4 regions of the Marinobacter liaoningensis genome follow, and region 1 is predicted to be linked to each of the others. Evidence: predicted binding sites of a transcription regulator. Region 1 holds the regulator's gene; each other region holds the start of a gene.
What was found. Region 1 encodes sigma-54, which starts transcription at its own class of promoters, with help from an activator protein. Its sites were predicted from a motif close to ANTGGCATNNANNTTGCTNT; they were not measured.

Region 1 (5,982 bases):
CACCTTGGAGATGGTTTCCTCAAACAGGCCAATGACCCCAGCGGCGATGAAGGCCGTGATCAGGTTGATGCCCAACCATACTGCCCGTCGCCGGGTCGTTTTCCAGACCGGGGCAAATGTATCTTCGTCCTCATCAAGGCCCGCCATGCTCATCAGCGAATGATCGGCATCCTCCCGGATGACGTCGACCACGTCATCGATGGTGATACGGCCGAGCAATCTCCCGTCTTCATTCACCACCGGAGCAGAGATCAGGTCGTAGCGTTCGAACAGCGTCGCGACCTTGGTGTCCGAGAGTGAGACCGGGATGGGCTCGATGTCGGTGTCCATCACTTCCCGAACCGTGGCGGTCGGATTCGATACAAGCATTTTTGTGATCGGCAGCATGCCGATGAACTCGTCTCGACGGCTCACCACGATCAGGCTGTCGGTCATCGGGGGCAGGTTGCGGTGTCTGCGAAGGTACCGCAACACAACATCGATGCTGATGTCCGGGCGCACCGTTATGGTGTCCGTGTTCATCAGGCCGCCGGCGCTGTCCTCAGGATAGGAGAGCACCTCCTCGACACGCTGGCGGTCCTGCTCGTCCATGGTGTCCAGAACTTCCTGGATCACCGTGTCCGGCAATTGCTGAAGCAGGTCGGCGAGATCGTCTGATTCGAAATCTTCGATGATGTCGGCCAGTTCCTGGGCATTCAACTGGCTCAGGAAATAGCCCCGGATATCATCGCTCAGGTACTGGAGAACTTCCCCTTCCAGCTGCTTGTCCACCAGGTTCCAGAGCAGGGCGCGCTGGCGGGGTGGGGACGATTCCAGCAGGTGGGCAATATCACTGGGGCTCAGGCCGCCGTTCAGGATGCGCGCAACCTGTTTTAGGGCACCACTGTCCAGAGCCTCGCTCAGGGAGCGGAGACGCTGGCGGGCCTGGCTTTTCTCCAGAATATCGGTCATGGATCACCCACAGTCAGAAAACGCCTGTATTATAGCGGAGTTAGGAGGCAGACGTGAGAGAGAGTTGTAGGTGAATTCCACAGAACGCGGAGGTGCACCGCTTGGTGCCGAATAATTACTCGCCTTCGCCGAAATAGTCATTGATTAACGCCGTCAGGGCGTCAATGGCCGCTTCCTCGTCGGGGCCATCGGCAATGAGTTCTACATCGGTGCCCTGGCTTGCGGCAAGCATCATAACCTGCATGATGTTTTTCGCATCGACATCCCGGCCCTTGCCACTGATCCGTACGCTGCTGTCGAATTCCGACGCCGTTGCGACCAGCTTTGCAGTCGCACGGGCGTGCAGTCCCAGCTTGTTAATAATGGTGATGGGGTGACGAATCATGGCGCGCTCAGATCTCTCCCCGGGCCTGCAGGTGCGGCAATTCCGTGTGGCGAACCTGAACGTTGCTGTAGTTGTTCCGGAAATGCTTGCGCAATTGCTCGCTCACATACACCGAGCGATGCTGACCACCGGTGCAGCCAATGGAGATGGTCATGTAACTGCGATTGCTGTCGGCGAAAGAGGGCAGCCAGGTTTCCAGGAAGCCGGTCAGGTCACTGATCATTTTGCCAGTGGCTGGTTCCTTTTCCAGGAAGTCGATCACCGGTTGATCGGTTCCAACAAATTTGCGCAGACTGTTATCCCAGTAGGGGTTGGGTAGGCAGCGAACGTCAAAGACATAATCGGAATCCAGAGGAACGCCGTGCTTGAACCCGAATGACTGGAACAGCAGGGCCAGCTCCTGGTCCTTACGGCCAACAACACGCTGTTTCACCATGTCCCTGAGCTCGTACATCGACATGCCGGTGGTGTTTACGTAGAGGTCAGACAGCTTGGACAGTGGTTCAAGCAGCCTTTTCTCGCTACTGATCGCCTCCCGGAGTGAAGTCCGGTCATCACTCAGGGGGTGTTTGCGCCGCGTCGCATGAAAGCGCTGGAGAAGAGATTGCTCGTCGGCATCCAGGAAGATGATTTCGACGGTAACGCCGGTCTCCTGAAGTTGGCGGTAAATCACTTCGAAGTTGGCCAGCTCCCCGGACAGGTTACGGGCATCGATACTGACCGCCATTTTGTGAAGGCGCCCCGGCGACTCCTGAGTGGCAGCTTCGCGGGTCAGGGGAAACAACAGTCCAATGGGCAGATTATCGATGCAATAGTAGCCGAGATCCTCCAGTACATGGAGTGCCGTACTCTTGCCGGAACCGGATCTGCCGCTGACGATGATCAGTTTCATGGGCACTCTGTCTCCACTCTCTTGGGTGTCACTCAGTTGCAGCGGTCATGCGTTCATAAAGCGTGGTGGCATCATCGCACTGGCGAAGTCCATCGCAGAAAACCCGTTCGTTGAACTTTTCCGCCAGCTGGCTGAGCAGTTCCAGGTGCTCACTGGTGGCCTCTTTGGGAACAACGAGGGCAAATACGAGGTCGACGGGCTGGTTATCAATGGCGTCGAACTCGATGCTCTCTTCGAGCGTCATCAGAACGCCCACCACATGGTCCAGTCCCTCCAGGCGGCAATGGGGTATGGCAATGCCTTGGCCGATTCCGGTGCTGCCGAGGCGCTCACGGGACACCAGATTGTTGAAGATCTGGGTCTCGCTGAGAGAATCGTCGTGCCGGTGAATCTGTTCGGCAATGAATTCCAGTACCCGTTTCTTGCTCGAGGCGGGTATCCGGCACAAAGTCAGCTCCGGCGCAAGGATGTTATCTATGGTCAGGGATGTGTCGCTCATGAATCGACTGCATTTCCGTAAAAAAAAGGCTGCGGCAGGTTATCCATGCCGCAGCGCGATGAGATGACATGCATGAAAACGGTCGGTTAACGAGCGCCGTTTCCGTGCATCCGGTCTACATTCTTTTCCTTGTGCTTGAGGATCTGGCGGTCCAGCTTATCAATCAGCCCGTCAATCGCTGCGTACATGTCCTCGTTTTCTGCCTTTGCGTGAATATCACCACCAACCACGTGCAACGTTGCTTCCGCCATCTGACGCACCTTTTCCACCTGCAGGGTAACCTGGCAGTTACTGATATGGTCAAAGTGACGCTCGAGTTTCTCGAATTTTTCTGAGACGTAATCCTTGAGTGCGGGAGTCAGTTCTACGTGATGGCCTGAAATGTTGAGTTGCATAGGCGTCTCCTGTTGTCATCATGCCGGTCCCAACGGGGCCGGGCCTGAGGGCTGGCGCACACTGCGCCGGCAAAGTTTGGCTCGGGGGAGCGCTGTTTTCGACAGTGCGCCCCTAAACCAGTCTTTTTCTCTCGTTAGAGGGTGGAATATGCATCGCTTCCCGGTATTTGGCGACGGTCCGACGGGCCACCTTGATACCCTGTTCCCCTAGCATGGTCGCAATTTTGCTGTCGCTCAACGGCTTTTTCGGTGTCTCGGCCGCTATCAGTTTCTTGATCATTGCACGGATGGCTGTTGATGAACATTCGCCGCCTTCATCGGTACTGACGTGGCTCGAGAAAAAGTACTTCAGCTCGAAAATACCCCGCGGTGTGTGCATATACTTCTGCGTGGTGACCCGGGAAATTGTCGACTCGTGCATTTCTACCGCCTGCGCTATGTCTGAGAGGATCAGTGGCTTCATGGCCTCTTCGCCGTGATCCAGAAAACCCTGTTGGTGCTCGACAATGCGTGTCGCCACTTTCAGCAAGGTTTCATTGCGGCTCTGCAGGCTCTTGATAAACCATTTGGCTTCCTGCAGCTGATCCCTCAGGTAGGTGTTATCAGCACTGCTGTCTGCCCGTCTTATAAGAGAAGCATAGCTCGCATTGACGCGGATGCGTGGTGCAATCTCAGGATTTAGTTCAACCCGCCATCTGCCGTTGTGTTTGCGGACGATGACATCGGGAATGACGTAATCCGGTTCGGCGCGGTCAATCACATCGCCCGGGCGCGGATTCAGCCCGGTAATCAGGGCCAGAACATCACGCAGCTGATCTTCCTTGAGTCGGCTTCGGCGCAATAACTGGGCGTAGTCCCGGTTGCCCAGCAGGTTAATGTAGTGAGTGATCACAAGGCGTGCCTGGGCAAGCCAGGGCGTTTCGGGCGGTAACTGGTTCAGCTGGATGAGCAGGCATTCCTGCAGGTCCCGGGCAAAGACACCGGGCGGGTCAAAATGCTGCAGGCGATGAAGGACTGCCTCCACTTCATCCAGTTCCAGTGGGTCTTCCTCGGTTTCATCCAGCAGTCCTGCGTGGATGTCGTCCAGTGGGCTGGTCAGGTAGCCTCGCTCGTTCACTGCATCCATCAGGGCATGGGCAATGGCCTGATCCCGTTCGCTCAGCGGCGTCAGGTTCAATTGCCATTCAAGGTGATCCTGCAGGGTTTCACTCGGGGAGTTGCGGGTTTCGAAGTCGTGATCGTTCTCGTCTTCGTTTCGGGCGGCCGGGGCAGGGGCTGACTGATAGATGTCGTCCCAGGCGGTGTCGACGGGAAGATCGTCGGGGATGTTATCGGGAATCTCGTTTTCCGAGGCCCAGTCTGGTCCGTTTTCCGATTCATCCCAGTCGGTATTGGCGTCAGTACCGGAATCGGCCGTCGTTTCCGCTGCGGACTCCTCCTGACCGCGCTCGTCGTCACTCGACGCCGCTTCGGCCTGATCGTCGTCTTCCGAGGTTTCCAGCATCGGGTTGGACTCCAGAGCCTGCTGGATTTCCTGTTGAAGATCGAGGGTGGATAGCTGTAGTAGCCGGATCGCCTGTTGCAGCTGGGGCGTCATGGTCAGGCTCTGACCCAGCTTTAACTGTAAGGAGGCTTTCATAACCATGGTTCAGGATCCGTCACTCATCAGGCGCTGTAATACCCTAAGTTCAATAAAAAATTGTTGTATGCCGGTTACTTGCCGTTACCAAAAAATGCCCTAGCAAGTTCTTTGCCGAGTTTACTTGCTCGGGTTCATCAACACAATCGGGCAGCGGTTATCACAGTCGGAATTCGTTACCGAGGTAGACCTCTTTTACTTGCTGGTTCGCAAGAATGGTTTCCGAATTGCCAGAGGCAATGATGTGGCCGCCCGATACAATGTACGCCGTCTCACAGATGTCCAGCGTTTCCCGGACATTGTGGTCCGTAATCAGTACCCCGATGCCCTTGTCCCGCAGGTGACGGATAATGTGCTTGATATCGCTCACCGAAATCGGGTCAACGCCGGCAAAGGGTTCGTCCAGCAGGATAAAAGCGGGTTCCATGGCCAGTGCCCGGGCTATTTCCACGCGCCGGCGCTCACCGCCTGACAGCGCCATGCCTACACTGTCGCGGATGTGGGTAATGTGGAATTCTTCCAGCAGCTCTTCCAGGCGACTTTCCCGGTCAGCCCGACTCATACCCTTACGGGTTTCGAGGATCGCCATAAGGTTGTCCCGGACTGTCAGCTTCCGGAACACAGAAGCCTCCTGAGGCAGATAGCCAATTCCTTTCCGGGCCCGGCCATGCATGGGCAGCGGTGTAACGTCCTGGCTGTCGATCATGATGCGGCCGCGGTCAGCGGGAACCAGTCCGACGATCATGTAGAAGCAGGTGGTCTTGCCGGCGCCATTGGGGCCCAGAAGTCCGACGATCTCGCCACTGCGGATCTCCAGCGAGACATCGAGCACCACTTTCTTGTGTTTGTAGCTTTTTGCCAGGTTACTGGCTCTCAGAACTGCCATCGGATCCCTGTATGCCCCCGGTACTGCGTGGCTGAATGACCATTTCGACACGGCCGCTGCCGGTTTCGGTTTTCGTGCCGCCTTCGGCAGTCACGACCCGACGGACGGTATCATAATGAATGACGTCGCCGCGGAACAGGTTGCCATTCTGCTCAATGATCGCTTCCCGTTCAAAAGTCAGTCGGTTTTCGTCGGCAGACCAGGTGATATTCAGCGCCCGTGCATCGGTTTCGCCCTCGCCGTTGCGGGTGGGTTGCTGGTAGCGGGCCGGTTTGCCAGACGCCTCAATCCGGCTCAGGCCTTCAGCATTGCGATAGAGTACTACCCGTTCTGCC
Region 2 (5,982 bases), 1.8 Mb from region 1:
GAATTGGTGAATGGACAATGGTTCTTTCAGACTCGTGAGGGGGTGCTCGAGGGGCCTTTCGACAATATCAGGGAAGCGCAAATGGAGTTGCTGCTCTATCTTCGTCACTCCGAGGATGTGCTATACAGTGGCACCGGCTGACATTGCTGCCGCAAGACACAAAAAAGGGCGCCCCGAGGGGCGCCCTTTTTGATCGTGCCAGCCGGCGGTTACGGCTTGCTGCTGACAAACTCCGGGTAGGCTTCCATACCACACTCGGACAGATCCACACCTTCGTACTCGTCCTCTTCGGAAACCCTGATGCCCATGACGGCCTTCAGGATGCTCCACACGATCAGGCTGGTACCGAAGACCCAGACAAAGATGGTGAGCATGCCGACCAGCTGACCCATGAAGGTCGCGTCTGCGTCAGACAGCAGGACTGCGAAGATACCCCAGATACCGACCACACCGTGGACGGAGATGGCACCGACCGGATCGTCGATACGCAGCTTGTCGAGGGTAACGATGGAGAAGACCACGATCACACCACCGATGGCACCGATGACGGTGGCCAGCAGCGGAGACGGATCAGCCGGCTCGGCGGTGATTGCTACCAGACCAGCCAGGGCGCCGTTCAGGGCCATGGTCAGATCGGCCTTGCCGAACATGATGCGGGCCACGATCAGCGCAGCGATCAGGCCACCGGCAGCAGCCGCGTTGGTGTTCAGGAACACGTTGGCCACTTCGTTGGCGACACCGATACCACCCAGTTTCAGGGTAGAGCCACCGTTAAAGCCGAACCAGCCCATCCACAGGATGAAGGTACCAAGCGTTGCCAGCGGCAGGTTGGCACCCGGGAAGGCCTTGATCTGGCCGTTCGCGCCGTATTTGCCTTTCCGTGCACCCAGCAGCAGGACGCCAGCCAGGGCAGCCGCCGCACCGGCCATGTGAACGATACCGGAACCGGCATAGTCGCTGTAGCTCAGCTCGTAGATGCCGAATACGGAATCGCCGTTCCAGGTCCAGGAGCCCTGCATCGGGTAGATCACGCCGCACATAACCACTGCGAAGGCCAGGAAGGCCCAGAGCTTCATACGCTCGGCGACCGCACCGGAAACGATGGACATGGCAGTTGCCACGAAGACTACCTGGAAGAAGAAGTCGGAAGCGCCGCTGTACTCGCCCATGTCGCCGAAGCCGGCTTCGGTGGAGGCAGCAATAACGCCGGCCACGGCCGCGTCGTCCATTTCAGCAACGGTGGTGATGCCGCTGAGGAAGATACCGCCGCCATACATGATGTCGTAGCCGCAGATCAGGTACATCGTACAGGCAACGGCGAACAGAGCGACGTTTTTAGTCAGGATTTCAGTGGTGTTTTTTGCACGCACCAGACCGGCTTCCAGCATTGCGAAACCCGCAGCCATCCACATGACCAGGGCACCGCACACCAGGAAGTAGAAGGTGTCCATTGCGTACTGCAGTTCAAAGATATGATTAAGATTGCTTTCCATGTGAAGCCCTCCGCACGAGGCTTTTCAGGTTATAAATTTTTTGCGTTGGCTATTCGTTTATTCGAGCTGGATCAGACCGCTTCTTCGCCGGTTTCACCAGTCCGGATCCGGATGGCTTGCTCCAGTTCAGTCACGAAGATCTTGCCGTCACCGATCTTGCCGGTGTTGGCCGCCTTGGTGATGGATTCGATGACCTGGTCCAGCAGGTTGTCGCCGATGGCAACTTCTACTTTGACCTTGGGAAGGAAGTCCACGACATACTCCGCACCACGGTAGAGTTCTGTGTGGCCTTTTTGCCGACCGAAGCCTTTGACTTCAGTGACGGTTACGCCTTGCACTCCAATCTCGGATAGTGCCTCACGGACATCATCCAGTTTGAAAGGCTTGATGATCGCTGTCACAAGTTTCATTGCTTTCTCCTTGATATTGCCGTCCCAACATTTTAGGGCCCGTCGGCCATTTGTTGGATTCGGGATGCTGCCACCTCGCACACCAATTGTGCGGATTGCGTGCGAGACCTGTAGCATCGTATGTGCCAACGCAAAAAAAGGCTTTAATAACAACCTATTACGCAGTGGCTGTCCCAGATTGGAGCAAAAGCGTGCACCAAAATCGGGCGCCTCGCTCCGGAATGGGCCAAATTAGAGCGGGCCCGGTCGGAGCGTCGTCGGGCATTATACTGCCGACCGGATACAGTATGGCAGGGGCTGCGGTGTGATACACTCCCGCGAAGCGGTTATAGGCGCTGTCTTTGGTCTAAACCGGCCATTATTCGAATCAGAGAGGTGATGCGTGAAAGGTCCGCAGGATATCTTTTCCCAGTTGCAGGGTCAGTTTGGCCAGTTTGTTCCCGATATGGCCCGGGCTGCCCGGGAAGATTTTGAAACCCAGGCCCGCGCCACGGTCATGGCCGTTCTGTCGCGTCTGGAGTTGGTCACTCGGGAGGAGTTTGACGCGCAGCAGGCGGTATTGATGAAGACTCGTGAGAAGGTGGAGGCGCTGGAGCGCCGGGTCACGGATCTGGAGCAGAAACTGCAGGACCAGTAACCTCTGACGGGCAGGCAGGACGCCGCGCCCAACTCTCTGATCTGCAGCCAATAAACCATGGAAGGTTGTCATGCTTGCTATTGTTCATTCCCGCGCCTGCATTGGCGTGTCGGCTCCGGCGGTAACCGTCGAAGTTCATCTCTCCGGTGGCTTGCCGGCCCTCTCCATCGTCGGCCTGCCGGAAACCGGGGTCAGGGAGAGTAAGGAGCGAGTGCGCAGTGCGCTGCTCAACGCCGGGTTTGAGTTCCCGGCTCGCCGCATCACCATCAATCTCGCCCCCGCGGACCTGCCCAAAGAGGGTGGCCGATTCGATTTGCCCATTGCGCTTGGCATCCTGGCCGCCTCCGGTCAGATCCCCGCAGACAGTCTCGGTGCCTGTGAATTCGTCGGAGAATTGTCCCTTGATGGTGCACTCCGCCCTCTGAAGGGTGTTCTGCCGTCGGTGCTGGCCGCCCGCAATGACAGCCGGGCCTTGCTGGTGCCCCTCGCCAATGCCGACGAGGCCGCGCTGGCCAGTCAGGAGGATGTCCTGGCGGCTGGGCATCTGCTGGCGGTGTGTGAGCACCTGGCGGGTCGCGCCCGGTTGGTGCCGTTGGCCAGGGCATCTGCGAGGTCCGGGCTGGACGCTGCCCGGGATTTGCCGGACCTGTCCGATGTCCGCGGCCAGAGCGTACCGCGGCGAGCCCTCGAAGTGGCCGCTGCGGGAAATCATAACCTGCTGTTCTTCGGGCCACCCGGGACCGGTAAGAGCATGCTCGCCAGCCGGCTGCCGGGCATTCTGCCACCATTGACTGATGAGGCCGCCATGGAGGTGGCCAGCGTGCATTCGGTGGCGGGTCTGGCATCGGGTGTCGAGGGCTGGTGCCGGCCACCGTTTCGCGCGCCCCACCATACCGCTTCCGCGGTGGCGATGGTCGGTGGTGGTAGCAGCCCCCGGCCGGGGGAGATCTCCCTGGCCCATCGGGGCGTACTTTTCCTTGATGAGTTACCGGAGTTCGAGCGTCGGGTACTTGAGGTGCTGCGTGAACCCATGGAAACCGGGGAAATTGCCATCAGCAGGGCTGCGCGGCAGGTTCGGTTTCCGGCCTGTTTCCAGGTCGTGGGCGCAATGAATCCCTGTCCGTGCGGTTTCAACGGGCACCCCACCGTTGAGTGCCAGTGCACGCCCCAGCAAGTCCTGCGCTACCGGTCGAAAATTTCCGGTCCGCTTCTGGATCGGTTTGATTTGCACGTGGAGGTGCCGGTCCAGAGTGGTGACCTCCTGATGCGACCGGTGGGGGAAGGCGAATCCAGTGCCCTGGTGGCGGCCCGGGTGGCCGACGCCCGGGCCCGTCAAGATGGCCGCGGTCACCTGAACTCGGCCCTCTCCGGTCGGGCGCTTCAGGAGGCCTGCCGTCTGGATGAGCCGGGTGAGCGCCTCCTGTCGGGAGCCATGGAGAAGCTAGGGCTCTCTGCGCGGGCTTTGCACCGGATTCTCCGGGTGGCCCGGACCCTGGCCGACCTGGATGGCTGTCACGCGCTCGCCCAGTCGCACCTGATGGAGGCCCTCGGGTATCGCCAGCTTGACCGCCAGCAGGGACGGAGTGGGTTGGTGTCCTCCTGAATCCGTTGTCTCTGGTAAACTGTCGTCAATTATCCGTTGAACCAGACCCGCAACCTGCGGTTGAGGATGGCAAATGACCGATCAAAAAGACCCGCACAACCCGAAAGACGCAGCCGCGGAGTCGCCGGTAACGACGCGTCGTGGCGTGCGCAGTTTTGTCCTGCGTCAGGGGCGAATGACCGAAGGGCAGAAGAAAGCGTACGAGCGCAGCTGGCCGAAATTTGGCCTGACCCGCGAGCATGGCATGATCGACCCGCGGCAGGTGTTCGGACGTGATGCCATGCTCAACCTCGAAATCGGTTTTGGCATGGGCAAGTCCCTGGCCGATATGGCGGAGGCTGCGCCGGAGCAGGACTTCATCGGTGTGGAAGTTCATCTGCCCGGGGTCGGGGCCCTGCTTAAGGAGGTGGAAGACCGGGGGCTGGAGAATGTCCGAATCTACAACATCGATGCCAATGACGTGATCGATCTGTGTTTGCCGGATGCCTGTCTCGACCGGGTCATGGTGTTCTTCCCGGATCCCTGGCACAAGAAAAAGCATCACAAGCGCCGGTTGATCCAGCCGGAGTTTGTGCAGCGTCTGCGCCACAAGTTGCGGGTGGGCGGAATCCTTCATCTGGCGACGGACTGGGAGAACTACTCCGAGCACATGATGGAAGTGATGAGTGAGTCCGAAGGTTTTGCCAACACCCTGGCGGTGGGTGAATTTTCACCTCGACCGGAAGATCGCCCCATCACCAAGTTCGAGAAACGCGGTGAAGGGCTTGGGCACGGAGTCTGGGATCTGCTGTTCTATCGCACCAACTGATTGACAGGGACGCTCAACGTCATCCGTGGGCCAGCGGGTGGCGGCGCGCCGCCCGGATAATCACCAGGCCGGCGATGCCGAGGGTAAGGCCGGTGAACTTGACCAGCGCACAGATGGTCGCAGCCAAGCTCACCGCGTCGGTAGGCGGGTTAAAGTTGTTCAGCAGCAGGATATTCTCGGTGGCATCGGTCAATCCGGCAGCCAGAAAGAGGGCGCGTATCCAGCGGGCAACCATTCGCTCCCGAACGCCGGGCCGATCCCGCATCAAATGCCGGGTCAGCTGGATGAGGGCAAACACGTAGGCGGGGATAAACAGAAAATCCAGCCACAACGAAATCCTCGCCCAGACCACGCCTTCCGCCCGCCAGCTGCGCACGATCGCATGAGCCTGCTCAGCGGTTCCGGCCATCTGGAAGCTGACAATGCCCTGGGGCGCAGAGCCTGTCTGTAGTGGTTGATTGATCAGAAGCAGGGTACCGAGCAGAACCAGCACTGCAATCAGGCAAGCCTTCAGTGATCTTGGCAGTGCTGCGAGTTCTTTTGCCCAGTCCATTACAGAAAACGCTCCAAAAGGCTGTTCAGGTATCGCTGGCCCAGCTCGGTCGCCTGGATGCGATGTCCCTCCAGCAGCTTCTCACCACGCAACTGTTCAAGTTTTACCGCAACTGAGGACAGGGGTAAACCCGTATGATCGGTAAATAGCCTTTCCTCGACCCCGTCGCTCAGTCGCAGCACGTTCATCAGAAATTCCAGGGGCAGGTCTTCGGGAGCGATCTGCTCGGACCCCGCCGTGCGGCTACCGATACGGTTCAGGTAAGCGTCCGGTTGCCGGGTTTTCCAGTAGCGACGAATGCTGCCATCGGCCAGGCTGATCTTGCCGTGGGCGCCGGCCCCAAGAGCCAGATAATCCCCGAAGGTCCAGTAATTGAGGTTATGGCGCGAGGCCATGCCCGGCTGGCTCCAGGCTGAGACTTCGTAGTCACTGAACCCCTGTCGTCTGAGATAGTCCGAGCCCTGACGATAAATGTCCC
Region 3 (5,982 bases), on a different contig from region 1:
CGGGGACAGGCCGATGGTCTCGGCGATGGCTTCCCAGGTCACTCCCTTGGAGAATTTCGCTTCCAGGATTTTTGCGGTCATCAGTTCTTTGTGCATCATGGCGGTTTCCTCTCTTGGCTTTTAACGTCAGACATTCGCCGCGCGAACGGCAGTTTCGGATTCGGATCCGGCAGACGCCGGATTTGCCTGGGCAACGCCCTTGGCAGGTTCAACAACTTTCGGAGTGCCGTCTTTTTCAGGCAGGGCCCCTCCACTTCTATTGACCAGGAAGTCCACCAGGTAGTCCCGGGTTTTGTGGTAAGCGGGATTCTGGAATATCGTGGCCCGTGCCCGAGGGTGCGGAATGTCTACCTTCACGCTTTCAGCGATGCGGGCATTGGGGCCATTGGACATCAGGAAGATTCGATCGGAGAGCAGGATCGCCTCGTCCACATCGTGGGTGATCATAAATACGGTCTGGCGGGTTTCTTCCCAGATCTTTACCAGCTCGTCCTGGATTACGCCCCGGGTGAGCGCGTCCAGCGCGCCAAACGGTTCGTCCAGCAGAAGAAGTTCCGGCTGAGTGGCAAAAGCCCGGGCGATACTGACCCGCTGACGCATACCACCAGAGAGCTGTGACGGTTTGCGGTCGAGCGCGTGGTCCAGACCCACCATTTTCAGGTAGCGTTCGCTGTGCTCTTTAACTTCCTCCTTGGACCACTTTGGCCAGCGGGCACGCACTGCGAAAACGATGTTGTTCACCGTGGTTTTCCAGGGCAGCAGGCTGTAATTCTGGAACACTACACCTCGCTCAAGCCCTGGCCCCTGTATTTCTTTACCGTTCATTACCACGTTGCCGGCGCTGGCTTCGTCCAGGCCTGCCAGCACGTTTAGAATGGTGGATTTGCCGCAACCAGAGTGGCCGATGATGCAGACGAATTCGCCTTTCTCCAGGGCAAAGCGGATATCTTCGAAGACGGTCAGCTCACCGCCCTGCCCGTCTGAATAGACTTTGGACAGGCCATCTACTTCGAGGAATGACTTACTCATAACAGGTCTCCATTCGGAGGGTTGGGACCGGCACCGGTTGGCCGGTAGCCGGACCACTCATTCTTTGTATTCCACCAGCTTCTGGGCCTTGCCCAAGGCCAGGTCGAGCAGCATGCCCACCACCCCGATCATCAGAATGGAGAAGATCACACTCGCCAGATCCAGGTTGTTCCATTCGTTCCACACGTAGTAGCCGATGCCAGTACCACCCACGAGCATTTCCGCGGCAACAATGACCAGCCAGGCAATGCCGATAGAGATGCGCATACCGGTGAGGATCGTCGGCGCGGCCGCTGGCAGAATCACCGTTATGGCGGTACGAAGTGGCCCGAGTTCGTGGGTGCGAGCAACGTTCACCCAGTCCTGTCTCACATTCGCAACGCCGAACGCGGTATTCAGTAACATCGGCCAGATCGAACAGATAAAGATCACGAAAATGGCGGACGCGTCAGAATCCTGAATGATGAACAGGGCCAGCGGCATCCAAGCCAGTGGCGAGATGGGGCGCAGCAGCTGAATGTACGGGTTCAGAGCTTTGTACATCAGTGGCGACATACCGATCAGGAAGCCGATTGGCAATGCGATAGCCATTGCCGCAAGGTAACCGGTCAGCACCCGGTAAACCGAATAGGCCAGCTGGATACCAATACCCTTGTCATTCGCGCCGGCATCATAGAACGGGTTAGACAGCTCTTCCCACGCCAGCTTGAGGACCGCGGAAGGGGGCGGCACTCGGGATTCCTGGTCGGCACCACCCATCAACATTTCGTACTCGCTCATTCCGGTCTCAGCCTCTGGGGGCTGGGTTGCCATTTCCCAGAGCCCCAGAGCCAAAACCAGGAACGAAACCGACAGCAGCGCTGCCCGAACGTTCAAGGAGGCCATGTTTACACCCTCCCGATATCGAAGCTGCGTGCATACTCTTCCGCACGATCCGAATCGAACGTCTTGCCCATGATGGTGTGGGTCTTGTAAGTCCTGTCAGGGGCGGTATAACCCAACTCTTCCATAATCTTGCCGGTCTCGCCCGCCAGGTAGACCTGCTCGGCGATGCCTTTGTAGTCCACATCACCTTCAATGTAGCCCCAGCGTTTCATCTGGGTGAGGATCCACACGCCCATGGAGTGCCACGGGAATGGATCGAAATCGATACGGTCCGGAACATTCTTCACTTCGCCCAGGCCGTCTGCGTAATAGCCGGTAAGCACTTGCTGAATTACCGGTGCCGGCTGATTCAGGTAGTTCTTGGGTGCAATAACCTCGGAAATTTCCTTGCGGTTGTCCGGGTTATTGGAGTACTGGGTTGCGTCGATGATCGCGCGCAGCAAGGCACCGTAGGTGTTCGGATTCTGGGTGGCAAACTTCTGGCTACAAGCAAAGGCACAGCACGGGTGCCCTTCCCAGATATCCTTGGTAAGCATATGAATGAACCCGACCTTTTCCCATACCGCACGCTGGTTAAACGGATCTGGTGAAAGGTAACCGTCCAGGTTGCCGGCACGCAGGTTAGCGACCATCTCGGGTGGCGGAACCACTCGAATCTGCACGTCTTTGTCCGGGTCGATACCGTTTTCGGCCAAGTAATAACGCAACAGGAAGTTATGCATGGAGTATTCGAACGGCACACCGAACTTGAAGCCTTTCCACTGCTTAGGATCCCGTTTGTCCTTATGATCCACGTGCAGGACAATGGCCTGCCCATTGATGTTCTCAACCGCCGGCATAATGAACGGCTCCGGTGTGGAGCCGGCGCCCATAGACATGGCCAGGGGCATGGGAGTGAGCATGTGGGAAGCGTCATACTCTCCAGCAAGGGACTTGTCCCGGGCTACGGCCCAACCTGCGGTCTTGGTCACGGTGACATCCAGGCCGTAACGCTCATAGAAACCCATGGGGTGCGCCATAATGATTGGCGTCGCGCAGGTGATCGGAACAAATCCGACGTTCAACTTGGTTTTTTCGAGCTTACCGAGCGATTCCTTCACGGCCGCCTTGGCCTTATCCAGAGGAAAGACGCTTCCCAACAAGGCCGCTGCACTGCCTGCCCCCATCATCTTCATGAAGCTTCGGCGGCTATGGTCATTATGGCCGAACACCGAGCGGACGACGGCGCTTTCAATGGCCCGGTCCATCATGGCCTCGGAATCCATGGCGGCTTCTGAGGCAATTGCGTCCCGGCTCTGTGATTGCTGAAGATTCAGGGACACCGACGGCGTTTCCTGCCCGAGTTTGCATTCCGGGCATCCGCAGGTTTTTGCGTGAATCAGAGACTGGTCACCGTTAAACGGATTGCCAAGGCTTTTCGTGGTCATGGGGCACTCTCCCTACTCTCAAATTGTTTATGCACTCTCACGGTGCAAAAAAGGAGCATCTCAAGTCCGGCACTGAAACATCAGAGAACGGGCAGGGGCTTCTTATAGAGCTATCGCAGGGTTCGTGCCAAGTCTTGAAAAACATCTAAGGCTTTATTTTATAACGCCTTTTTCTAAAGTAGTGAGTGTCGCCTTTGCTACGATATTTCGTGTTTCACGATTTTTCGTATCTCAGACTACGATTTTTCGTCGTTGGCATAAGATTTGTTGTGTTCTTTTTGAACTACTCAGGACATTGCCATGAATCCCGACGCCATAGATGCCTTCGATACCGCCAACTGGATTGATCATTTGCCGGAGGCCGCCCTGCTGGTAGACGCCAGCCGGGACCTGATTCTGGCGGCCAACAGTTCTATGGGCCGGATGATCGGCACGGATAGGCAGTCACTTAAAGGCACACCCTGCACCCGCCTGTTCACCGATCAACGCCCACAACTGATTGCCTTTACGGAAGAGACACTGTTCCGAAGCCACGGCTGGAGCCGGGACTTTATTCTCCAGCACCGGGATGGCCACACGGTTGAGCTGGAAATCTCTTCTTCCCGGGTCGGGGAAGCGGAATCCCAGAGCATATTGCTGCTGCTTCGAGACCGGCAACAACTTCGTACCCTGCGCGAACGGCACGATGCCAACCACTACCACCGGGGCGGTCTGCTGGAATGGCGGCGAGTCGAAGAGCTGTTCAAAGACATGGAGCGTGAGAACCAGCTTATCCTGCATGCGGTGGGAGAAGGCATCTACGGCGTGGATGCGGAAGGGCGAGGCACCTTCGCAAATCCCGCTGCCGAACGAATGCTGGGCTGGCGAATGGACGAACTCATGGGCCGGGTTCTACATCGGGTTGTACACCACTCCCACGCGGACGGGAGCCTTTACCCTCTGAAGGACTGCCCAATTTACGCAGCCTTCCGGGATGCCAGCGTAAAGCGCGTCGGCGAAGACTGGTTCTGGCGGAAGGACGGCAGCGGCTTTGCCGTGGAGTACACCAGCACGCCCATTCTCGATAACGGACATCCGGTAGGTGCTGTGGTGGTGTTCCGCGACATCTCGGCCCGCCAGGAAGCCCGGAAAGAACTGCAGAACGCGCTGGAGGAAGTGAAGAGCCTGAAGCACCGCCTGGAAATGGAAAACGCCTACCTGCAGGAAGAACTTAGCGCCGAACACCATTTTCACGAGCTGGTGGGGCAGAGTGAAGCAATCAAGGGCATCGCCCGACGCATCGGGCTGGTCGCACCCACCGATGCCAACGTGCTGGTGACCGGGGAGTCAGGCACCGGCAAAGAACTGATTGCACGGGCCATCCACCAGGCCAGCGATCGCCGGGACCGGCCAATGATTCGGGTGAACTGCGCGGCGATCCCGAAAGATCTGTTTGAAAGCGAGTTCTTCGGCCACATCAAGGGCGCCTTCACCGGAGCGGTGAGCGACCGTACAGGCCGCTTCGAACTGGCCGATGGAGGCACTCTGTTTCTGGACGAAGTCGGTGAGATTCCACTGGAGCTCCAGGGCAAACTGCTGCGAGTCTTGCAGGACCAGCAGTTTGAGCGGGTGGGCGAAAACCGCACCCGAGCGGTCAATGTCCGGGTGATTGCCGCCACCAACCGGGACCTGAAATCGGAAATCCAAGCCAAGACATTTCGGGAGGACCTATACTTCCGCCTGAATGTCTTCCCCATCGAATCGGTGCCCCTACGCCGGCGTCTGGAGGATATCCCCATCCTCGCCCAGGAATTCCTTAGCCGGGCCTGCCAGAAGTTCAACCGGCCCACCCTTGTATTGCGAGAACGAGACGTGGAAACCCTGAAGGCCTACCCCTGGCCGGGCAATGTGCGGGAGCTGGAAAACGTGATCGAGCGACAGGTAATCACCGCAAACGGCTGCCTTGATCTGGACCTGCCGGGACAGGATTCCCCGGCCAGAGCACCAGCGGCATCAACACCGCCGCCCAGGCACTTCAACGGCGAGCTGATGACCGAGCAGGAATTGAGGGACCTGGAGAAAAAGAACCTGACGCAGGCCCTGACCATGAGCAATGGCAGGGTATTCGGCGATGACGGCGCGGCGACCTTGCTGGGCGTCAAACCGACCACCCTGGCCTCAAGACTGAAAAAGCTAAAGATCGAACCGCTTCGATTCCGGTCAAAGAATCATTAACTCTGTAAACCCGTCATGATAAATCCACCGGCCACCCCGCAAGCCCGCCCCACAGCAAGGCAGGCTACATTGAGCAGCGATCTCCCAAATCAGATCAGTTCAATGGCCACGGCAGTGCCTTCGCCCCCGCCAATGCAGAGAGACGCCACACCACGCTTCAGGCCACGCTGTTTAAGCGCATTGATCAGGGTCACGATGATCCGTGAGCCTGAGGAACCAATCGGATGACCCAGGGCACAAGCGCCACCGTGCACGTTGACCTTTTCTGCGGGCAGGCCAAGTTCGTTGATCGCAGCGAGGGTTACCACCGCAAAGGCCTCATTGATCTCGAACAAGTCCACGTCGTCCACCGACCACTCGGCCTTCTTCAGGACCTTCTCGATGGCGCCAATAGGAGCCAGAGTGAATTCGGACGGCAGGCGCGCGT
Region 4 (5,982 bases), on a different contig from region 1:
GGGCCAGGCCTTGCTGAGCGCGAGCGCATTGTCCAGCGGGCATATCATGTCATAGCGACCGTGCACGATAATACCCGGAATACCTGCCAGCCTGTGGGCATCACGGAGGATCTGATTCGGTTCCAGGAAGGCCTCATTCATGAAGTAGTGGCATTCAATTCGGGCCAGGGCGATTGCGACATGGGGGTGACCGAAGTGTTCAACCACTCGTGGGTTCGGGTGCAACGTCGCGCAACGCCCTTCCCATACGGACCAGGCCTTGGCAGCCTGAATTTGCTCCAGTTCATTAGAACTTGTCAGTTTCTTGTAATACGCGGACACCATGTCGGCACGCTCATGAACGGAGACCTGTTCCTCGAACTCCTGCCAGTAGTCCGGAAACACCCGGCTGGCACCGTCCTGGTAGAACCACTGGATATCCCGTGGCCGACACAGAAAAATGCCACGCAATACCAGACCTGACACCCTTTCAGGATACGCCTGCGCATACACCAGACTGAGGGTTGACCCCCAACTGCCGCCGAACAGCAGCCACCGGTCGATGCCGAAAAATGAACGGACGGCCTCCATGTCCTCAACCAGCTTGTCCGTGCTGTTGCCCTCAAGTTCCGCCAGCGGAGTGGAACGGCCCGCCCCGCGTTGGTCCATGAGAATGATTCTGAACCGTTCTGCATCAAAGAAGCGCCGGTGGAACTCCTCACAACCGCCACCAGGTCCTCCATGGATCACGATGACAGGAATGCCGTCCGGGTTGCCGCTTTCCTCAACATACAGCTCATGAGGGGGATCAACGGCTATGCGATGCTGGGCGTTGGGCTTGATTTCCGGGTAGAGCGTGAGCATCAGGCGTTCCAGAAAAGGGTTTAACCGGAGTGTAGCTGAACTGAACTAAAAAAGGGGCAGGTCACTACTGACCTGCCCCTTTTTATTCCCACCGCTTGCTTACTTTTTCTTGGCGCGCTTGCGCTCGTTTTCAGTCAACAGTTTCTTGCGCAGACGAATCGACTTGGGGGTGACTTCCACCAGCTCATCGTCATCAATGAACTCCAGCGCCTGCTCAAGGGTGAACTTGATCGGCGGCACCAGGCCAATAACCTCATCCTTGCCAGATGCCCGCATGTTGTCGAGCTTCTTGCCTTTGGTCGGGTTCATGACCATGTCGTTGTCACGGCTGTGAATACCACACAGCTGACCTTCGTAAATTTCCTGACCCGGATCCAGGAACAGCTTGCCGCGACTCTGGAGCGTTTCCAGCGAGTAAGTCAGCGCTGTGCCGGTTGCCATGGACACCAGAACACCGTTCTGACGGCTGGTAACGTCACCGACCTTGATGGGGCCGTAATGACTGAAGGTTGAAGTCAGGATACCGGTGCCCGACGTCATGGTCAGGAAGGTGTTACGGAAGCCAATCAGACCGCGGGCCGGGATGGTGTAATCAAGACGCATGCGCCCTTTGCCATCCGGAACCATGTTGGTCAGGTCGCCTTTCCGAAGACCCATCTGCTCCATCACAGGGCCCTGGTGCTGTTCTTCAATGTCGACGATGACATTTTCGTACGGCTCCTGTTTCTCACCGTCGACTTCGCGGATAACCACTTCCGGACGACCGACCGCCAGCTCGAAATTCTCCCTGCGCATGTTCTCGATCAGAACCGACAGGTGCAACTCACCACGACCGGACACTTTGAACTTGTCGGCAGATTCACCTTCTTCCACACGCAGAGCCACGTTATGCAGGAGCTCCTTTTCCAGACGCTCCTTAATGTTCCGACTGGTCACGTACTTGCCTTCCTTACCTGCAAACGGCGAGTCGTTGACCTGGAAGGTCATGGAGACGGTCGGCTCGTCTACCGTCAGTGCGGGCAGCGCTTCAACCTGGGACTGATCACACAGGGTATCGGAAATAAACAGCTCATCCATACCACTCACGCAGACAATATCGCCGGCCTGAGCTTCGTCAACCTCAACACGCTGAAGACCGGAATGGCCCATGATCTTGAGTATACGGCCATTGCGCTTCTTGCCGTCGGCTCCGATTGCCGTCACCGGGGAGTTGGTCTTGACCTTGCCCCGCATGATGCGGCCGATACCGATCACACCCAGGAAGCTGTTGTAGTCCAGCTGCGAGATCTGCATTTGGAAAGGACCATCCATATCGACATTCGGCGCGGGCACGTGGTCGACAATTGCCTGGAACACGGCATCCATGTTGTCGTCCAGGTTTTCGTGATCCAAACCGGCAATACCGTTCAGGGCGCTGGCGTATACAATCGGGAAGTCCAGTTGCTCTTCAGTCGCGCCGAGGGCATCGAACAGGTCGAACACCTGATCGACCACCCAATCCGGACGAGCGCCCGGACGGTCGATTTTGTTCACCACCACAATCGGACGCAGGCCAGCTGCGAACGCTTTCTGAGTTACGAAGCGGGTTTGCGGCATCGGACCATCGATTGAATCGACCACCAGCAGCACGCAATCCACCATGCTCATTACCCGCTCCACTTCACCACCAAAATCGGCGTGGCCCGGGGTGTCGACGATGTTGATATCGTACTCATTCCACTTCAGAGCCGTGTTCTTGGCCAGAATGGTGATACCACGCTCTTTTTCCTGGTCGTTGGAATCCATTACCCGCTCGTTTTCGAGCTCTTTACGATCCAACGTACCGGACTGGCGCAGCAATTTGTCTACGAGTGTGGTTTTGCCATGGTCGACGTGAGCGATGATGGCGATATTACGAAGCTTCTCAATCACAACTATAATCCTGCGGCATGCTTTCTTTGACCTGAGAGGGTCTTCAGGAGGCCAAGCCTCTCACATGCCGTCTCAAATCCGTAAAATGAACCCATTAGTCGGCACCGGGCGGCACCAGCGCCCCGAACGTCAGTGCAGATCAGGGTACAAATGAGGCGGCGCGCAGTATATCGAAAAGTCCATGCCGTTAATATGAAGAAAAACGCCTATTCCTTGAACACCTGCCCGCACCATCCAAGGTCATGACCCGATATTTATGCACCATTTTTGTGCGTTCGAGCGACAGCGTTGCACCAGAGAAAACCCCGGACATACCCCACAAACGGCCCAAACCCGCGTGGTTGTGCGCCTCCGAGCCATGCCCTAAAAATTGGCAAGAGCCTTGCTTAAATGAAATCAGCCGAAATTTGCAGGTAAGTGGCAGGCGCTTTTGCTAAGCTGCGAAATCCTGAGGAAAAGATCGGATATCAGCGACTCTGAACGATCCGGCAAAACGAACATGAATACACCCGCTCACGCGGGATAACTAACGGAGCATGCACAATGTCCAAGACAGTTGATTTGATCAAAGAACACGAAGTTAAGTGGGTCGACCTGCGCTTTACCGACAGCCGCGGCAAGGAACAGCACGTCACCCTGCCGGCCTCTGAGGTAGACGAAGATTTCTTCGCCGACGGCAAGATGTTCGACGGCTCTTCAATCTCAGGCTGGAAGGGCATTAACGAATCCGACATGATCCTGATGCCGGACGACTCCAGCTCCGTTCTGGACCCGTTCACCGAAGAAACCACTCTCAACATCACCTGCGACATCGTAGAGCCTTCTACCATGCAGGGATACGAGCGTGACCCACGTTCCGTTGCCCGTCGTGCGGAAGAGTACCTGAAGTCCACCGGCATCGCCGATGGCGCCCTGTTCGGCCCAGAGCCGGAGTTCTTCGTATTTGACTCGGTCAAGTGGGAAGTGGACATGAAAGGTGCAGGCTACTCCATCCACTCCGAAGAAGCGGCCTGGGTTTCCGGCGAAGACTTCGACCGCAACAACATCGGTCACCGTCCGGGCGTGAAAGGTGGCTACTTCCCGGTTCCGCCGGTTGACAGCCTGCACGACCTGCGTGGCGCGATGTGTGCCGCCATGGAGTCCATGGGCCTGAACATCGAAGTTCACCACCACGAAGTAGGTACTGCTGGCCAGTGTGAAATCGGCGTTGGCGCCAACACCCTGACCAAGAAGGCCGACGAAGTTCAGATCCTGAAGTACTGCGTCCACAACGTTGCACACGCATACGGCAAGACTGCCACCTTCATGCCGAAGCCGGTTGTTGGTGACAACGGTTCCGGCATGCACGTACACATGTCCCTGAGCAAAGATGGCAAGAACCTGTTTGCCGGTGACAGCTATGCTGGCCTGAGCGAAGCGGCGCTGTACTACATTGGTGGCGTGATCAAGCACGCCAAGGCCATCAACGCCTTCACCAACAGCTCCACCAACTCCTATAAGCGTCTGGTTCCGGGCTTCGAAGCACCGGTTATGCTGGCCTACTCGGCCCGTAACCGTTCCGCTTCCATCCGTATCCCTTACGTGAACAGCCCGAAGGCGCGCCGGATCGAAGTCCGCTTCCCGGACGCCTCAGCCAACCCGTACCTGGCTTTCGCTGCCCTGATGATGGCTGGCCTCGACGGCATCCAGAACAAGATCCACCCCGGCGATGCCATGGACAAGGATCTGTACGACCTGCCGAAGGAAGAGGCGCTGAACATTCCGGTCGTAGCCGAAACTCTGGCCGAAGCTCTGGATTGCCTGGAAGAAGACCACGAGTTCCTGACCCGCGGTGGCGTCTTCACTGAAGACATGATCCAGGGTTACGTCGAACTGAAGCGCGGTGAAGTCGAGCGCCTGAACATGACCACGCATCCGGTCGAGTTCGAGCTGTACTACTCCTGCTAAAAACAACCCGTTAATTCGGGATTGTGAAAAAGCCCCGCCCTGTGCGGGGCTTTTTTTGTGCACCCCCTCACAAGTGCCTGACGTCCTTAACGATATGTAACCAACAACCCGCCACACAGGCGTTGAAATGACTCCGGCGCCCGCAGATAATCAATTAAAATCATGGAAACAGGTGTGCTTATGAACCCGAGGACCGGATTAGTTGCCGCAGCCTTTCTTCTGCTGGCCGTTCCAGCAAGCGCTGAGGTCTACCGGAATGTAGACGCCTACGGCAATGTCACGTACTCCGACGAACCGTCCGACGGCGCCGAGGCTATTGAGGTAAAGCCGGTCACCACGGTTACGCTTCCGAAACCCCAGAATGTTCGCGAAACCGACAAGCTCCGCGAGGAAGTAAAGCGCGAAGGCGCGATTTATGAGAGCGTTTCGTTTACCTACCCCGAGAATAATCAGGCGTTCAACAGTGGCAGCGGTGACGTCCAGTTTGAGGTTCAAAGCACGCCCGGCCTCCGGGACGGCCATAAATACGAAGTCACCCTCGATGGCCAGCCGGTTGGACAGACCACATCAGGTAGCGTCACGGTCAGCAACGTTTTCCGTGGGAGCCACGATGCACGTGTACACATCGTCGATGAAAACGGCGTCCAAGTAAAAACCGGCGCAGCAATCACCTTTACCGTCCACCGCCCATCCGTGGCGAACTGAAGTATAACGCACTATATTGGTGCGCTCGCACCACAAACAGGCCATACTCTGACCAGCAACAGGGCGAACTGTCCGGGCTGGTCATACCCCTTTCCTGAACATGCACCAGCTTACGGCATGTTTTTGTGCCAATTTGCGCCCATGCCCGTACTTTGCCCACTCTTTTTCGACTGATTGCCAAAGTGGTTCGCTTCTTGCAGAACCCTCGAAGTCATCACATTTACTCTGTCGGACCAACGGGATTCACGCATGGCACTGCCCACTGCCAATAAGAACGGTTACAAGAGCATTCTCGACAGCCTCACCACCGCGGTTCTGGTACTTGAGGACAACCTGAAGATCCGTTACTTCAACCCGGCCGCAGAAAGCCTGTTCGAAACCAGCATGACCCGAAGTCAGGGCCACCCTTTCAGCGACATTCTGGTTGACTCGGAAGACGCCCTAAAGACGCTTCATGCCGCCGCTCAAAATGGCCAGTCCTATACCAGGCGGGAAGCCGAGTTCCGTCTGACCAGCGGGGCCAGCCTTACGGTGGATTATTCGGTAACGCCGATCAGTCTGGAGCCGACCGAACTG

Region 2: the regulator sigma-54 is predicted to act here: its motif matches at 2,014-2,033, upstream of glnK (P-II family nitrogen regulator).
Region 3: the regulator sigma-54 is predicted to act here: its motif matches at 3,593-3,612, upstream of KZO34_RS14980 (sigma 54-interacting transcriptional regulator).
Region 4: the regulator sigma-54 is predicted to act here: its motif matches at 3,124-3,143, upstream of glnA (glutamate--ammonia ligase).

Annotation. Positions count from the first base shown of each region.
Region 1 covers NZ_JAHXKI010000002.1:428,617-434,598, reverse strand. The annotation lists gene mgtE (magnesium transporter) at 1-951, opposite strand, end outside; gene KZO34_RS04275 (HPr family phosphocarrier protein) at 1,067-1,336, opposite strand; gene rapZ (RNase adapter RapZ) at 1,344-2,228, opposite strand; gene ptsN (PTS IIA-like nitrogen regulatory protein PtsN) at 2,257-2,727, opposite strand; gene hpf (ribosome hibernation promoting factor) at 2,814-3,122, opposite strand; gene KZO34_RS04255 (RNA polymerase factor sigma-54) at 3,235-4,767, opposite strand; gene lptB (LPS export ABC transporter ATP-binding protein) at 4,922-5,647, opposite strand; gene lptA (lipopolysaccharide transport periplasmic protein LptA) at 5,625-5,982, opposite strand, start outside.
Region 2 covers NZ_JAHXKI010000002.1:2,246,791-2,252,772, forward strand. The annotation lists gene KZO34_RS12600 (DUF6316 family protein) at 1-141, shown strand, start outside; gene KZO34_RS12605 (ammonium transporter) at 210-1,493, opposite strand; gene glnK (P-II family nitrogen regulator) at 1,565-1,903, opposite strand; gene KZO34_RS12615 (accessory factor UbiK family protein) at 2,286-2,540, shown strand; gene KZO34_RS12620 (YifB family Mg chelatase-like AAA ATPase) at 2,611-4,143, shown strand; gene trmB (tRNA (guanosine(46)-N7)-methyltransferase TrmB) at 4,217-4,951, shown strand; gene KZO34_RS12630 (hypothetical protein) at 4,971-5,504, opposite strand; gene hemW (radical SAM family heme chaperone HemW) at 5,504-5,982, opposite strand, start outside.
Region 3 covers NZ_JAHXKI010000003.1:381,487-387,468, reverse strand. The annotation lists gene cynS (cyanase) at 1-99, opposite strand, end outside; gene KZO34_RS14995 (ABC transporter ATP-binding protein) at 127-1,029, opposite strand; gene ntrB (nitrate ABC transporter permease) at 1,087-1,914, opposite strand; gene KZO34_RS14985 (ABC transporter substrate-binding protein) at 1,917-3,341, opposite strand; gene KZO34_RS14980 (sigma 54-interacting transcriptional regulator) at 3,642-5,555, shown strand; gene KZO34_RS14975 (thiolase family protein) at 5,645-5,982, opposite strand, start outside.
Region 4 covers NZ_JAHXKI010000006.1:60,421-66,402, forward strand. The annotation lists gene pip (prolyl aminopeptidase) at 1-843, opposite strand, end outside; gene typA (translational GTPase TypA) at 943-2,754, opposite strand; gene glnA (glutamate--ammonia ligase) at 3,298-4,701, shown strand; gene KZO34_RS17625 (DUF4124 domain-containing protein) at 4,882-5,406, shown strand; gene glnL (nitrogen regulation protein NR(II)) at 5,656-5,982, shown strand, end outside.